DNA from 3 places in the Krasilnikovia sp. MM14-A1259 genome. Region 3 is predicted to be linked to each of the others. Evidence: predicted binding sites of a transcription regulator. Region 3 holds the regulator's gene; each other region holds the start of a gene.
The links. Region 3 encodes HrcA, which represses chaperone genes, less so after heat shock. Its sites were predicted from a motif close to GGTTNGCACNCTCNNNNNGAGNGTGCNAACC; they were not measured.
Positions count from the first base shown of each region.

Region 1 (4,423 bases), 2.4 Mb from region 3:
GGTCGCGGTGCTGCAGAAGCTGGTGGCCGGTGGCCGGCTCGATCCGGATGCTGAGACGGTCGTGTTCAACACCGGCGAGGGCCTCAAGACGCTGGACGCGATCGCCGCCCAGGTGGGCCCCACGCACCGGATCAAGCCGTCGCTGCGTGCGGCACGTGAGGCGGGCCTGCTCGGCTGAACGGCACCGTCGGGTATCCGACCGACAACTGGTTTTTCCTTCGGGGGAGGGCTTGCGGACCGATCCCGGGGTCGGCAGGATGCTCTACGCGGGAGGGCGCGTCGCCGTACGAGGTCCCACCTTACGAGCTTGGCGACAATCTCCTAGGGGCCCAACGACCCAGCGCCGGAGGCGCTGTGCGCGCGTCCTCCCGACCAAATCTCCTCTGCCGCCAGATCTTCTCTGCCGACTGTGCCTCGGCGTAATTCGCCTGCGCCGGACGGTGTGTGCGCTCATCCTGGCGGGATGCGCATCGAGCCGATCACCGAGGCCACCCTCGAGCGGGCCTTCACCGTGGTACGAGCCGCCATGGAGCTGGACGTTCCGGACCTTCCGCCCGCGGAACGGGCGGTCTTCTTCGCCGCGTTCCACCACCCGTTCCCGGGGGCTCTCCAGGAGCGTTACCTCGCGTCGGACGACGATGTCCCGGTCGGATTTCTGGGGATCAATCTGCCCCGATACGACAACTTGGACAATGTGCACCTCGACCTGATCGTGCACCCGCAGCACCGGCGCCGCGGCGTCGGCCGGGCGCTGTACGACCACACCGTCGCGCGGGCCCGCGCGCTGGGCCGTAAGCGCCTCATCGCGACGACCGAGGGGCCCAGCCCGGACGGGCCGGCCTTCGCGGACGCGATGGGAGCGGCGGTGGCGCTGCGCGAGACCCGCAGCCGGTTCGACGTCGCGCATGCCGACGAGGAGGCACTCGACGCGATGCGGGCGCAGGCGTGGCGGCACGCCGACGGATACCGGATCGTGCAGTGGATCGGGATCCCCCCGGACGAACTGCTCGACGATCTCGCGTACCTGGACGGTCGGCTGCTGGAGGACGCCCCGGTCGGCGACCTGGCCGTGGAGGCCGAGCAGGTCGACGGTGCCCGGGTGCGCGGCACCGAGGAGGCGCGGCAGGGCCGCGGGCTGACCGCGTTCCACACCGGCGCGGTGCACACCGGATCGGGGCGGCTGGTCGCCTGGAGCGCCCTGACCGGGACGCAGGAGGCCCCGTGGCACGCCTGGCAGCAGATCACCATCGTTCACCCCGAGCACCGTGGGCACCGGCTCGGCCTCATCGTGAAGCTGGAGAACCTGCGCCACATCCGCGCCGCCCGGCCCGGGCTGGCCGCGATCGACACCATCAACGCGTCCGCGAACGAGCGCATGCTCGCCATCAACCGCGAGATGGGGTTCCGGCCGGTGGATGCGCAGGTCCAGTGGCAGCTGACGCTCTGACGGGCCGCGCCGGCCGTCAGGCGCGGCGGCGCATCTGCAGCTCGGTCAGCGCCGGGATCACCGGGTGGGGCACGCGGACGCCGGTGTCGGTGAACCCGATGCGCTCGTACGCCCGCAGCGCCCGGTCGTTGCCGACCACCACCTCCAGCATCAGTTCCGGGCGCCCGGCGGCCCGGGACCAGTCCGCCACCGCCTCGATGAGCTCATCGAGCACCCCGGCCCCGCGGTGCGCGGGGGTGACGTAGACGGCGAACACCACGGTCGCACCAGGATCGTCCGGCAGCACCGTCCCGCCCGCGTGCCCGATCAGCGGGCCGGCGCCCGGATCCGCCACGAACTGCGCGAGCCGTGGGCCGTGGCACGCCTCGGCGATCCGCCGCCGGTAGTCGTCGTGCGGGCGGGCGGCGGCCTGCGCCAGCGTCTCCAGGAACGCGAGCGGGCTGTCGGCGAGCATCTCCAGCCGCAGCGCGCGGGTCCGGGCGGTGTCGGCGGGCGTGACCCGGTGGACCGTACGGGTGCGGGGCCGGGCGAGTGTGCCGGTCATGGTGTCTGCCTACCGGTCTCGGGGCGGCCAGGCAACTCGGATGCGGTATTCCGACCGCACGGAGCTGTGCGTTGATCACGGTGAGTGCTTGCCCGGCGCGATTCCGTCGTTCGGTCCGCGTGGCGCGTCGATCGGGGAGATGATTCGCTGGCCCGATGCGGCCTGCTCACCGTACGTGATCAAGACCTCGTCGCAGCGGCGTGGGCTACCGCCGGGTGTCCTTGCACTCGCCACCTCAGAGTGCTAAACAGGTCATTGGCACTCGCGCCACGCGAGTGCCAACAGGTCGGGACGGTGGGGTCACGGTCACGGCGCCGCCATCGGTGCCGGGGCACGAGGCCGGTCGTCGCGGGCTATCCGGCCCGTCCTGCGGACGTCGCATCGCCAGGTGGCGACGTCCGGAGATCCTCAACGTGCGGAAAGCGGGGCCGAGAAGGCCCGGCACCGCGAGTGTCCAGGAGGACAACGCCGTATGGCCAAGATCATCGCATTCGACGAGGAAGCTCGTCGCGGCCTCGAGCGGGGCATGAACCAGCTCGCCGACGCCGTCAAGGTGACGCTCGGCCCCAAGGGCCGCAACGTCGTGCTCGAGAAGAAGTGGGGCGCGCCCACCATCACGAACGATGGTGTGTCGATCGCCAAGGAGATCGAGCTCGAGGACTCCTACGAGAAGATCGGCGCCGAGCTGGTCAAGGAGGTCGCCAAGAAGACCGACGACGTGGCCGGCGACGGCACGACGACGGCGACCGTCCTCGCCCAGGCGCTGGTCCGCGAGGGCCTGCGCAACGTCGCGGCCGGCGCGAACCCGATGGCCCTGAAGCGGGGCATCGAGGCCGCCGTGGCGAGCGTCTCCGAGGCGCTGTCGCAGATCGCCAAGGACGTGGAGACCAAGGAGCAGATCGCCTCCACCGCCTCCATCTCCGCCGGTGACTCCACGGTCGGCGAGATCATCGCCGAGGCCATGGACAAGGTCGGCAAGGAAGGCGTCATCACCGTCGAGGAGAGCAACACCTTCGGCCTGGAGCTGGAGCTCACCGAGGGTATGCGCTTCGACAAGGGCTACATCTCGGCGTACTTCATGACCGACGCCGAGCGGATGGAGGCCGTCTTCGACGACCCGTACATCCTCATCGCCAACAGCAAGATCTCCGCGGTCAAGGACCTGCTGCCCGTCCTCGAGAAGGTCATGCAGTCGGGCAAGCCGCTGGTCATCATCGCCGAGGACGTCGAGGGCGAGGCCCTGGCCACCCTGGTCGTCAACAAGGTGCGCGGCACGTTCAAGTCCGTCGCCGTCAAGGCCCCGGGCTTCGGCGACCGCCGCAAGGCCATGCTGGAGGACATCGCGATCCTCACCGGCGGCACGGTCATCAGCGAAGAGGTCGGCCTCAAGCTCGACGCCGCCGACCTGAGCCTGGTGGGCCAGGCCCGCAAGGTGGTCATCACCAAGGACGAGACCACCATCGTCGACGGTGCCGGCAACGCCGAGCAGATCCAGGGCCGGGTCAACCAGATCCGCTCCGAGATCGAGAAGTCGGACTCCGACTACGACCGCGAGAAGCTGCAGGAGCGCCTGGCCAAGCTGGCCGGCGGTGTTGCGGTCATCAAGGTCGGCGCGGCCACCGAGGTCGAGCTGAAGGAGCGCAAGCACCGCATCGAGGACGCCGTGCGTAACGCGAAGGCGGCCGTCGAGGAGGGCATCGTGCCCGGCGGTGGCGTGGCGCTCGTGCAGGCCGGCAAGACCGCGTTCGACAAGCTGGACCTGTCCGGCGACGAGGCCACCGGTGCGAACATCGTCAAGGTCGCCCTGGACGCCCCGCTGCGCCAGATCGCGGTCAACGCCGGCCTCGAGGGCGGCGTCGTGGTCGAGAAGGTGCGCAACCTGGAGGCCGGTCACGGCCTGAACGCCGCCAACGGCGAGTACGTCGACCTGCTGGCCGCGGGCATCATCGACCCGGCCAAGGTCACCCGCTCGGCGCTGCAGAACGCCGCGTCGATCGCCGCCCTGTTCCTCACGACCGAGGCGGTCGTGGCGGACAAGCCCGAGAAGACCCCGGCCCCGGCCGGTGCCCCGGGCGGCGGGGACATGGACTTCTGAGTCCAACCCCACACGCACCACGTCAAGGCGGGCCGCTCCGGCGGCCCGCCTTTTCGCGTCCCTACGCACCGATTTCCACCCGCACGCGCCGCCACAGCGCCACGTTTCCCTCGCCGGTGTGACACCCGGGGGCGCTAACCTCATACGGGTGCGTGATCCCTCCGTCTCCCGGTACTCGGCCGGTCGGCTGTCGCCGATCCGCCGCATCGCTGACCTGCGCCGGCTGCGCAACGAGCAGTTCGACGTCCTCGTCGTCGGCGGCGGAGTCACCGGCGCAGGCGCAGCCCTGGACGCCGCCTCCCGCGGGCTCAGCGTCGCCCTGGTCGAGGCCCGCGAC
Region 1 is NZ_BAAGAJ010000002.1:4,197,876-4,202,298, reverse strand. Features, by position in the region: gene thrC (threonine synthase) at 1-178, shown strand, start outside; gene ACMCNK_RS18950 (N-acetyltransferase family protein) at 464-1,447, shown strand; gene ACMCNK_RS18945 (GNAT family N-acetyltransferase) at 1,464-1,991, opposite strand; gene groL (chaperonin GroEL) at 2,464-4,086, shown strand; gene ACMCNK_RS18935 (glycerol-3-phosphate dehydrogenase/oxidase) at 4,235-4,423, shown strand, end outside.
Region 1: a site for HrcA is predicted at 2,245-2,275, ahead of groL (chaperonin GroEL). Genes of this name have one in related genera too.

Region 2 (4,423 bases), 680 kb from region 3:
TCAAGGTCCAGAGCCGAGTCGTCGACCACCGTGGGCAGGCGGCGCCGCTGACCCAGCGGGCTGATGCCACCGCGTACGTAGCCCGTGCTGCGCTCCGCCGCGGCGCGGTCCGCCAGCGCGGCGCGCTTGCCACCGACCGCGGCGGCCAGAGCCTTGAGGTCCAGGTCGCCGGTCACCGGCACCACGGCCACGGTCAACGCCCCGTCGACCTCGGCGACCAGCGTCTTGAACACCCGCCGCGGGTCGACGCCCAGGGCCTCGGCCACCAGGGCGCCGTAGTTCGGCGCGTCCGGCGCGACCTCGTACGGGTGCAGCTCGTACGCCACCCCCTCGGCGCTCAGCAGTGCCGTCGCCGGGGTGCCCGCGCTCTTCTTCGCCACGCGCGAAGGCTAGCTCCCGACAGTGTCTCCATGGTGGAGCCCCACGGTGTCCGCTGTGTCCCTTGTGATCACGGCGCGCAGAGCAAAGCGGTGGGGGCGTTGGCGATCCGGGTCAGCACAAGGGACGCCGCGTGCGGGCCGGACAGACGCAGATCGTGGCGCAGCCGCTCGGGCTCCAGCGCCGACCCCCGCTTGCGGATCTCCAGCCGCCCGACGCCCCGTTCGCGCAGCAGGGCCCGCAGCCGCTTCAGCGAGAACGGCAGCACGTCGGTCACCGCCAGCCGCCGCCCGAGCGGCGTGTCGACCGGGTCGTCGGTGTACACGTACGCGATCTGCGGGTCGGCGATCCGCCCGCCGATCCCGGCCGCGAACTCCGCGACCAGATGGGCCCGGACCACCGCCGGGTCCGGGTCGTACAGGTACGACCCGACTCCGCCGACCGCGGCGGCCGCGTCCCCGCTGCCGGTCAGCGTGAACGTCTCCGTACCCCGCAGCACGGTCGCCCGGCGCGGCGCCGCCGCGAGCGGCCCGCACCAGAACGCGGCCTCGACGAGGTCGCCGTCGACGCTGACCCACTCGCCCTCGGCGCCGGGCGGCAGCAGCGCGTGGTCGATGCCGGGCGCCAGCTTCAGGACGGTACGTGGCACCCGCGCCGGCAACCCGGCGACGAAATCCCACGGCGGCGACCAGGAGTCGGGGTGCAGGGCGCGGCCCCGGCCGGTGCGCCGGGCGGGGTCGGCGAAGACCGCGTCGACGCCCGCCAGGTCCACGGTTGTCGCGTCGGCGCACGTCACCGTGATCAGGTCGTCCAGCCCGGTGGTTGCGGCGTTCGCCGCGGCCAGTGCGGCGGTCAGCGGGTCGGCGTCGACCGCGTACACCCGGATGCCGGCGCGGGCCGCGGCCAGCGCGTCCGCGCCCAGCCCGCAGCCCAGATCGGCCAGGGTGGTGACGCCCGCGGCGCGCAGGCGGGCCGCCCGCCGGTCCGCGATGACCGCCCGGGTGGCCTGCTCCAGCCCGGCCCGGGTGAAGAACATGGTGGCGGCCGCCGCGCCGAACTTGCCGGCCGCCCGGCGCCGCAGGTCGGTCTGGGTGAGCGCGGCGGCGGCCAGCGGCGGCGGCACGCCGCGGGCGCGCAGCCGAGCGGCGGCGGCCAGTGGGTCGGCGCCGGACACCTCGTCGGCGGCCGCGAGCGCGGCCGACCCCTCGGCGGTACGCAGTGTTGCCAGCAGTTCCAGGTCCACGGGGAGTCATTCTCGCGGGTACGGCGTGTTGGCACTCTCCTTGACGGAGTGCCAGTACCGGCATAATCTCCGATTAGCACTCTCACTACGAGGGTGCCAGCCGTGCGGACCCGCCGGGGCCGCGCGACGAGCGCCAGGCGGACCGGCACCCGCGACGACGGCCCCGCCCGGTGGCATGAGGCATCCGGCCGGCCACCTGGCCGGCGACGACACCAAGTACCCCAGGAGGGTATGCCCGTGACTACCGCGACCAAGGTTGCGATCAAGCCGCTCGAGGACCGCATCGTGGTCCAGGCGAACGAGGCTGAGACGACCACGGCGTCGGGCATCGTGATCCCCGACACCGCCAAGGAGAAGCCGCAGGAGGGCACCGTCCTCGCTGTCGGCCCCGGCCGCATCGACGACAAGGGCAACCGCATCCCGGTTGACGTCAAGGTCGGCGAGACGGTCCTGTACTCGAAGTACGGCGGCACCGAGGTCAAGTACGCCGGCGAGGAGTACCTGGTGCTCTCCGCCCGCGACGTCCTCGCGGTCATCGAGAAGTGACCTACTGACAGTGCTGACCGCCTCGGTCCGGTGTGCCGGACCGAGGCGGTGGTGCGTGAAGGGACCACTACATGGCGAAGATCCTCAGTTTCTCTGACGACGCCCGGCACCTGCTGGAGCACGGCGTCAACGCGCTCGCCGACACGGTCAAGGTCACCCTGGGCCCGAGGGGCCGCAACGTCGTCCTCGACAAGAAGTTCGGCGCGCCCACGATCACCAACGACGGCGTCACCATCGCCAAGGAGATCGAGCTCACCGACCCGTACGAGAACCTCGGCGCCCAGCTGGTCAAGGAGGTGGCGACCAAGACCAACGACGTCGCCGGCGACGGGACCACCACGGCGACCGTGCTCGCCCAGGCACTCGTCCGCGAGGGCCTGCGCAACGTGACCGCGGGTGCCAACCCGATCGCGCTCAAGCGCGGCATGGACGCTGCCGCCGAGGCGGTCTCCAAGGCCCTGCTCGACAAGGCCGTGGCGGTCGCCGACCACCAGGCCATCGCGAACGTGGCCACCATCTCCGCGCAGGACGCCACGATCGGCGAGCTCATCGCGCAGGCGATGGACCGCGTCGGCCGCGACGGCGTCATCACGGTGGAGGAAGGCTCGGCGCTGAGCACCGAGCTGGAGGTCACCGAGGGTCTGCAGTTCGACAAGGGCTTCATCTCGCCGAACTTCGTGACCGACGCCGAGGCGCAGGAAGCCGTCCTGGAGGACGCGTACCTGCTCATCAGCACGCAGAAGATCTCCAGCATCGAGGAGCTTCTGCCGCTGCTGGAGAAGGTCGTCCAGGCCGGCAAGCCGCTGCTCATCATCGCCGAGGACGTCGAGGGTCAGGCACTGTCCACCCTGGTCGTCAACGCGCTGCGCAAGACCGTCAAGGTCGTGGCCGTCAAGGCCCCCGGCTTCGGCGACCGGCGCAAGGCGATGCTGCAGGACCTGGCGATCGCCACCGGCGGTGAGCTCGTCGCCCCCGAGCTGGGGTACAAGCTGGACCAGGTCACCCTGGAGATGCTGGGCACCGCCCGGCGCGTCGTGGTCGACAAGGAGAACACCACGATCGTCGACGGCGGCGGCCAGAAGTCCGAGGTGGAGGACCGCGTCGCGCAGATCCGCAAGGAGATCGAGGCGTCGGACTCCGACTGGGACAAGGAGAAGCTGTCCGAGCGGCTGGCCAAGCTGTCCGGCGGTGTTGCGGTCATCAAGGTCGGTGCCGCCACCGAGGTCGAGATGAAGGAGCGCAAGCACCGCATCGAGGACGCCATCGCGGCGACCAAGGCAGCGGTCGAGGAGGGCACCGTCCCCGGCGGCGGCGCCGCGCTCACGCAGATCACCTCGGTGCTCGACGGTGACCTCGGCCTGTCCGGCGAGGAGGCCAGCGGCGTGGTGATCGTCCGCAAGGCGCTCGTCGAGCCGCTGCGCTGGATCGCGCAGAACGCGGGCCACGACGGCTACGTCGTGGTCGGCAAGGTGAGCGGCCTCGGCTGGGGCCACGGCCTCGACGCGGCCAAGGACACGTACGTCGACCTGGCCGCGACCGGCATCATCGACCCGGTGAAGGTGACCCGCAACGCGGTCTCCAACGCCGTCTCGATCGCCGGCCTGCTGCTCACCACGGAAAGCCTCGTGGTGGAGAAGCCCAAGGCCCCGGAGCCCGCCGCGGCGGGTGGCCACGGGCACGGCCACGGCCACCAGCACGGCCCGGGCTTCTGACCGGAATCGTTTCAGAAAAGGCGCGCCGGCTTTCCCGGCGCGCCTTTTTCGTGCCCGGTTCCTGCGGACATGTCACCGGCACGTAAGACCATGGTTCGCCAGGGCCGGAGCAGGATAGGGGAGTGAAACTCTCCGTACGGGCCGGACTGGCCGGTGTTGCGGCGGCCGCGGTCGCCCTCGGCGTCGCCGAGGTCGTTGCGGTCGTCACCGGGCCACTGTCCGCGCCGCTGTTGGCCGTCGGCGGGGTCGTCGTCGACAACGTGCCGGCCCCGGTCAAGAACGCCGGCGTCGCGATCTTCGGCGTGCACGACAAGACCGCCCTGATCACGGGTACGGCGCTGCTGCTGGGGGCGTACGCGTTCGGGGTGGGCGTGCTGGCGCTGCGGTCGTGGCGGGCGGCGCTGGCCGGGATCGCCCTGTTCGGGGTGATCGGCGCGGCCGCCGCGGTGACCCGGCACGACGCCGGCCCCGGCGCGGCCCTGCCCGCCCTGGTCGGCGCAGCCGTGGCCGCGGTGGTGCTGCGCCTGCTGCTGGCCCGCGCGAC
Region 2 is NZ_BAAGAJ010000002.1:5,966,202-5,970,624, forward strand. Features, by position in the region: gene ybaK (Cys-tRNA(Pro) deacylase) at 1-380, opposite strand, end outside; gene ACMCNK_RS27135 (THUMP-like domain-containing protein) at 449-1,621, opposite strand; gene groES (co-chaperone GroES) at 1,853-2,167, shown strand; gene groL (chaperonin GroEL) at 2,239-3,879, shown strand; gene ACMCNK_RS27150 (molybdopterin-dependent oxidoreductase) at 4,095-4,423, shown strand, end outside.
Region 2: a site for HrcA is predicted at 1,693-1,723, ahead of groES (co-chaperone GroES). Genes of this name have one in related genera too.

Region 3 (4,423 bases):
AGCTCGGCCGCCGTGAGCCGGTCGGTGGCCTCCTCGTGCAGCACGAACGCGGCCGCCGCGGCGGAGATCCGGGCCGCCACCTGCGGGGTGGAGCAGTCCGGGTCGCCGCCGACCGCGGGCAGCCACGCCCGGCGGGCCTGCTTGGCGGCCTCCCGGGCAGTGGACGCCCATTTCTCCCGGGCCCGTACCCCGCGTTCGCCACGCCACTGGACGATCGCCCGGGAGGCGGCCCACGGGACGATCTCGTCGACGCCCACCTCGGTCATGGCCTGCACGGCCAGCTCGCCACGGTCCCCCTTGGCGATCCCCTGCACCACGGCCAGCCGCGGGTCCGGGGCCGGCGCGAACGTGCGCTGGCCGAGCGCCACGTCGATGGTGCCGCGGCCCACCCGCAGCACCGAGGCGGCGACCGTCCCGCCCCGCCCGTCGGCCAGGATCAGCCCCTCACCGGCGCGCAGCCGCTGCACGTCGGCGGCGTGGTGGCCCTCGGGCCCGGCGAGCGTGAAGGTCTGCCCCGTGGGCAGGTCATCGACGAGGAACAGCGGCGCGGACATGCCCGCACGGTACCGGTTGTGATCGCACGGACCTGGCAGGGCGCGGGCGCCCGGTCATGAGCCGTCCGGCGAATGGGCTCCCGCGCCCGTTGTCCGCGGGAGCGACGGCCCGGCCCCCGGCGGACCTGGGGCAAGAAAGACCCTCAGGCCACGACCGGGAGCGCCACTCAATGGCCGTTGAACGCGTCCCGCATCCGGGAGAAGAAGCCGCCCTGCTTGCTGAGCTCCGCCACGTCCTCGCCGCGGGTCTTCGCGAAGTCGCGCAGCAGGCGCTCCTGCTCCGCGGTCAGCTTGGTCGGGGTCTTGACGTCGAGGTGGACGAAGAGGTCGCCGCGCCCCTGGCCGCGCAGGTGCGGCACCCCCTTGCCGCGGATGCGCAGCGTGGAGGCGGGCTGGGTGCCGGGCTTGACCTCGATCGCCTCCTCGCTGTCGAGGGTCTTGATGGTCAGCCGGGTGCCGAGCGCGGCCGCGGTCATCGGCAGGGTGACGCGGCAGTGCAGGTCGTCGCCCTTGCGGGAGTAGACGTCGTGCGGGCGCTCGTGGATCTCGACGTACAGGTCGCCGGCGGTGCCGCCGCCGGGCCCGACCTCGCCCTGCTGGGCGAGGCGGATCCGCATGCCGTCCTCGACCCCGGCCGGGATCTTGACGGTCAGCGAGCGACGGGTACGGATACGCCCGTCGCCCGCGCACGTCGGGCACGGGTGCGGGATGACCGTGCCGTGGCCCTGGCAGACCTGGCAGGGCCGGGACGACACGACCTGGCCCAGGAACGTGCGCTGCACGGACTGCACCTCGCCCCGCCCGCCGCAGGTCTCGCAGGTGGCCAGGTGGGTGCCGGGTGCGGTGCCCGCGCCGGTGCACTGGGTGCACAGCACCGCGGTGTCGACCGTGATCGGCGCCTCGACGCCGAACGCGGTCTCCACCAGGTCGAGTTCGAGGCGCAGGATCGCGTCGGCGCCCGGACGGGTCCGCGGGCGGGGGCCGCGCGCACCACCGCCGGCCGCGGTGCCGAAGAACGCGTCCATGATGTCCTGGAAGCCGACGAACGGCCCGGCCCCGCCGGGGCCCGCCGGTCCGCCGCCGCCCCCGGGAGCGAGGGGGTCGCCGCCGAGGTCGACGATCTGCCGTTTCTGGTCGTCGGACAGGACCTCGTACGCCGCGTTGATGTCCTTGAACTTCTCGTGCGCCTCCGGGTCAGGGTTGACGTCCGGGTGGAACTGGCGAGCGAGCTTGCGGTACGCGCGCTTGATCTCGTCGTCGGTGGCATCCCGGTTGATCCCGAGAATTCCGTAGTAGTCCTTGGCCACTGGGTTTCGAGTCCTCATGTCTGCCACGCCCGTGCGGGCACTCGTCGCGAATCCGTCAGTTCTGGGCCAGCAGGTCGCCCATGTAGCGTGCCACGGCACGCACAGTGGCGATGGTGCCGGGGTAGTCCATGCGGGTCGGCCCGAGCACACCCAGCCCGCCCACAATCGTGGCGCCCGGGCCGTAACCCGTGCTCACCACCGATGTCGACCGCAAATTGTCGATCTTGTTCTCGTCGCCGATGCGGACCCGGGTGGTGCTGGGCTCCACCTCGCCGATCAGTTTGAGGAGGATGACCTCCTCCTCCAAGGCCTCCAGGACGGGCCGCAGGGTGCCCTGGAAGTCCAGCATGCTGGCGCGGGCCAGGTTGGCCGTACCGGCCAGGGCGACGCGCTCCTCGGTGCGCTCCACCAGAGTCTCCAGCAGCACCGAGGCCAGGCACGCCACCATGGTCCGGCGGTCCGGGGCGGTCTCGTCGACCAGGCCCTGGACCAGCGGCGGGGCATCCGCCAGCTTCTGCCCGGCCAGTTTCTCGTTGCACCGGCGGCGCAGCTCCGTGACGTCGTCGGGGCCCACCGGGGCGGGCAACTCGACCAGGCGCTGCTCGACCCGGCCCGTGTCGGTGATCATCACGAGCAGCAGCCGGGTCGTGGAGATCGGCACCAGCTCCAGGTGACGCACCGCAGAACGGGACAGGCTCGGGTACTGCACGACCGCGACGTGCCGGGTGAGCTGGGCCAGCAGCCGCACCGTCCGGTGCACCACGTCGTCGAGGTCGACCGCGCCGACCAGGAACCGCTCGATGGCCCGGCGCTCGGCCGGGCTGAGCGGCTTGACCCGGGACAGCCGGTCCACGAACAGCCGGTAGCCGAGATCGGTGGGGACCCGCCCCGCGCTGGTGTGCGGCTGGCGGATGTAGCCCTCCTCCTCCAGCACGGCCATGTCGTTACGCACGGTCGCCGGGGAGACACCGAGCTGGTGCCGCTCGACCAGGGCCTTGCTGCCGACGGGTTCCTGAGTGGCGACGTAGTCCTCGACGATGGCGCGCAGCACGTCGAGCTTGCGGTCATCAAGACTCATCGGACCCCTCCCCCCGCTCTGTCGACAGCACCTCACTGGCACTCGGCTTGAGCGAGTGCCAGTCTACGTCGCCGCGACCGATGGCGCGATGATCGCGCGCCACCCGGCCGGGGGTCCCTTAGCCGACTGTCTATTCTTCGACGCCGTTGGCATGTTGACCTCGACCGTGTTGAGCTGCGGCCCTACCGTGTCTGGCATGACTGAACCGCCGCGCCCGCCCGGTGAGGGGAACCCTACGGACCCCACCGCGCCGTTCAACCCATACACAGGCAACGAGCCGACCTCCGGGTCGGCTCCGCCGCCTCCGCCCGGGGCACCTCATCCGCCCACGTACGGCACCCCGACCTCCGGGGGCGGCTACCCGCCGCCCGGCTCCGGGGCGGGCGGGTACGCTCCCCCGCCGTCCGGCGGCTACGGCCCGCCGCCCGGGGGCTACCCGACCGGCGGCACCCCGCCGCAGTACGGCGGCTACGGCCCGGGCAGCGCCAACGAGGACAAGACCTGGATCATGGTCGCCCACTTCGGCGGCGCGGCCGGCGCGTTCCTCGGTGGCGGCGCGTTGGGCTGGATCGCTCCGCTGGTGGCCATGATGGCCCGTGGCAACCAGTCCCCGATCGTGCGCCAGCACGCGGTGGCCGCGCTGAACTTCCAGCTGCTGTGGACCATCATCGCGGTGGTCGGCTACGCCCTGTCGTGCATCTTCATCGGGTTCATCCCGATCCTCGCCGCGGTGATCGTCGGCACGATCTTCGGCATCATCGCCGGGGTCAAGGCCAGCAACAACGAGCCGTACCAGTACCCGATGACAGTCTCGATGATCAAGTAAGTCCCCCGGTCGTGGCGCCGGGTTCACCCCCGGCGCCATCGCCGACGCGCTACGGCAGCAGGTCGCGGATCACCGCGTCGGCCAGCAGCCGGCCGCGCAGCGTCAGCACCACCCGCCCGGCCGCGTACGCCGCCGGGTCCAGCAGGCCGGTCTCGTGCGCCCGGCGCGCCCCGGCCAGCCCGGCCGCGTCCAGCGCGGCGAGGGGCAACCCGTCGGCGAGGCGGACCCGCAGCATGACGTCCTCGGTATGCCGGTCCGTGTCGCCGAGCAGCTCCCGGGCCTGGCCGGGCGAGGCACCCTCGGCCATCCGGGCCGCATACGTCGCCGGATGCTTGACATTCCACCAGCGCACCCCGCCGACGTGGCTGTGCGCCCCGGGCCCCAGGCCCCACCAGTCGCCGCCGGTCCAGTACAGCAGGTTGTGCCGGCAGCGGGCGGCGGGCGTGGCCGCCCAGTTGCTCACCTCGTACCAGGACAGACCGGCCGCGCCGAGCGCGGCGTCCGCGGCCAGGTAACGGTCCGCGGCCACGTCGTCGTCCGGGTACGGCAGCTCGCCGCGGCGCATCCGCGCGGCCATCCGGGTGCCGTCCTCCACGATCAGGGCGTACGCGCTGACGTGGTCGACCCCGGCGCCGGTCGCGGCGGCCAGCGAGGCCGC
Region 3 is NZ_BAAGAJ010000002.1:6,644,347-6,648,769, reverse strand. Features, by position in the region: gene ACMCNK_RS30220 (16S rRNA (uracil(1498)-N(3))-methyltransferase) at 1-554, opposite strand, end outside; gene dnaJ (molecular chaperone DnaJ) at 722-1,861, opposite strand; gene hrcA (heat-inducible transcriptional repressor HrcA) at 1,917-2,939, opposite strand; gene ACMCNK_RS30205 (DUF4870 domain-containing protein) at 3,136-3,765, shown strand; gene hemW (radical SAM family heme chaperone HemW) at 3,815-4,423, opposite strand, start outside.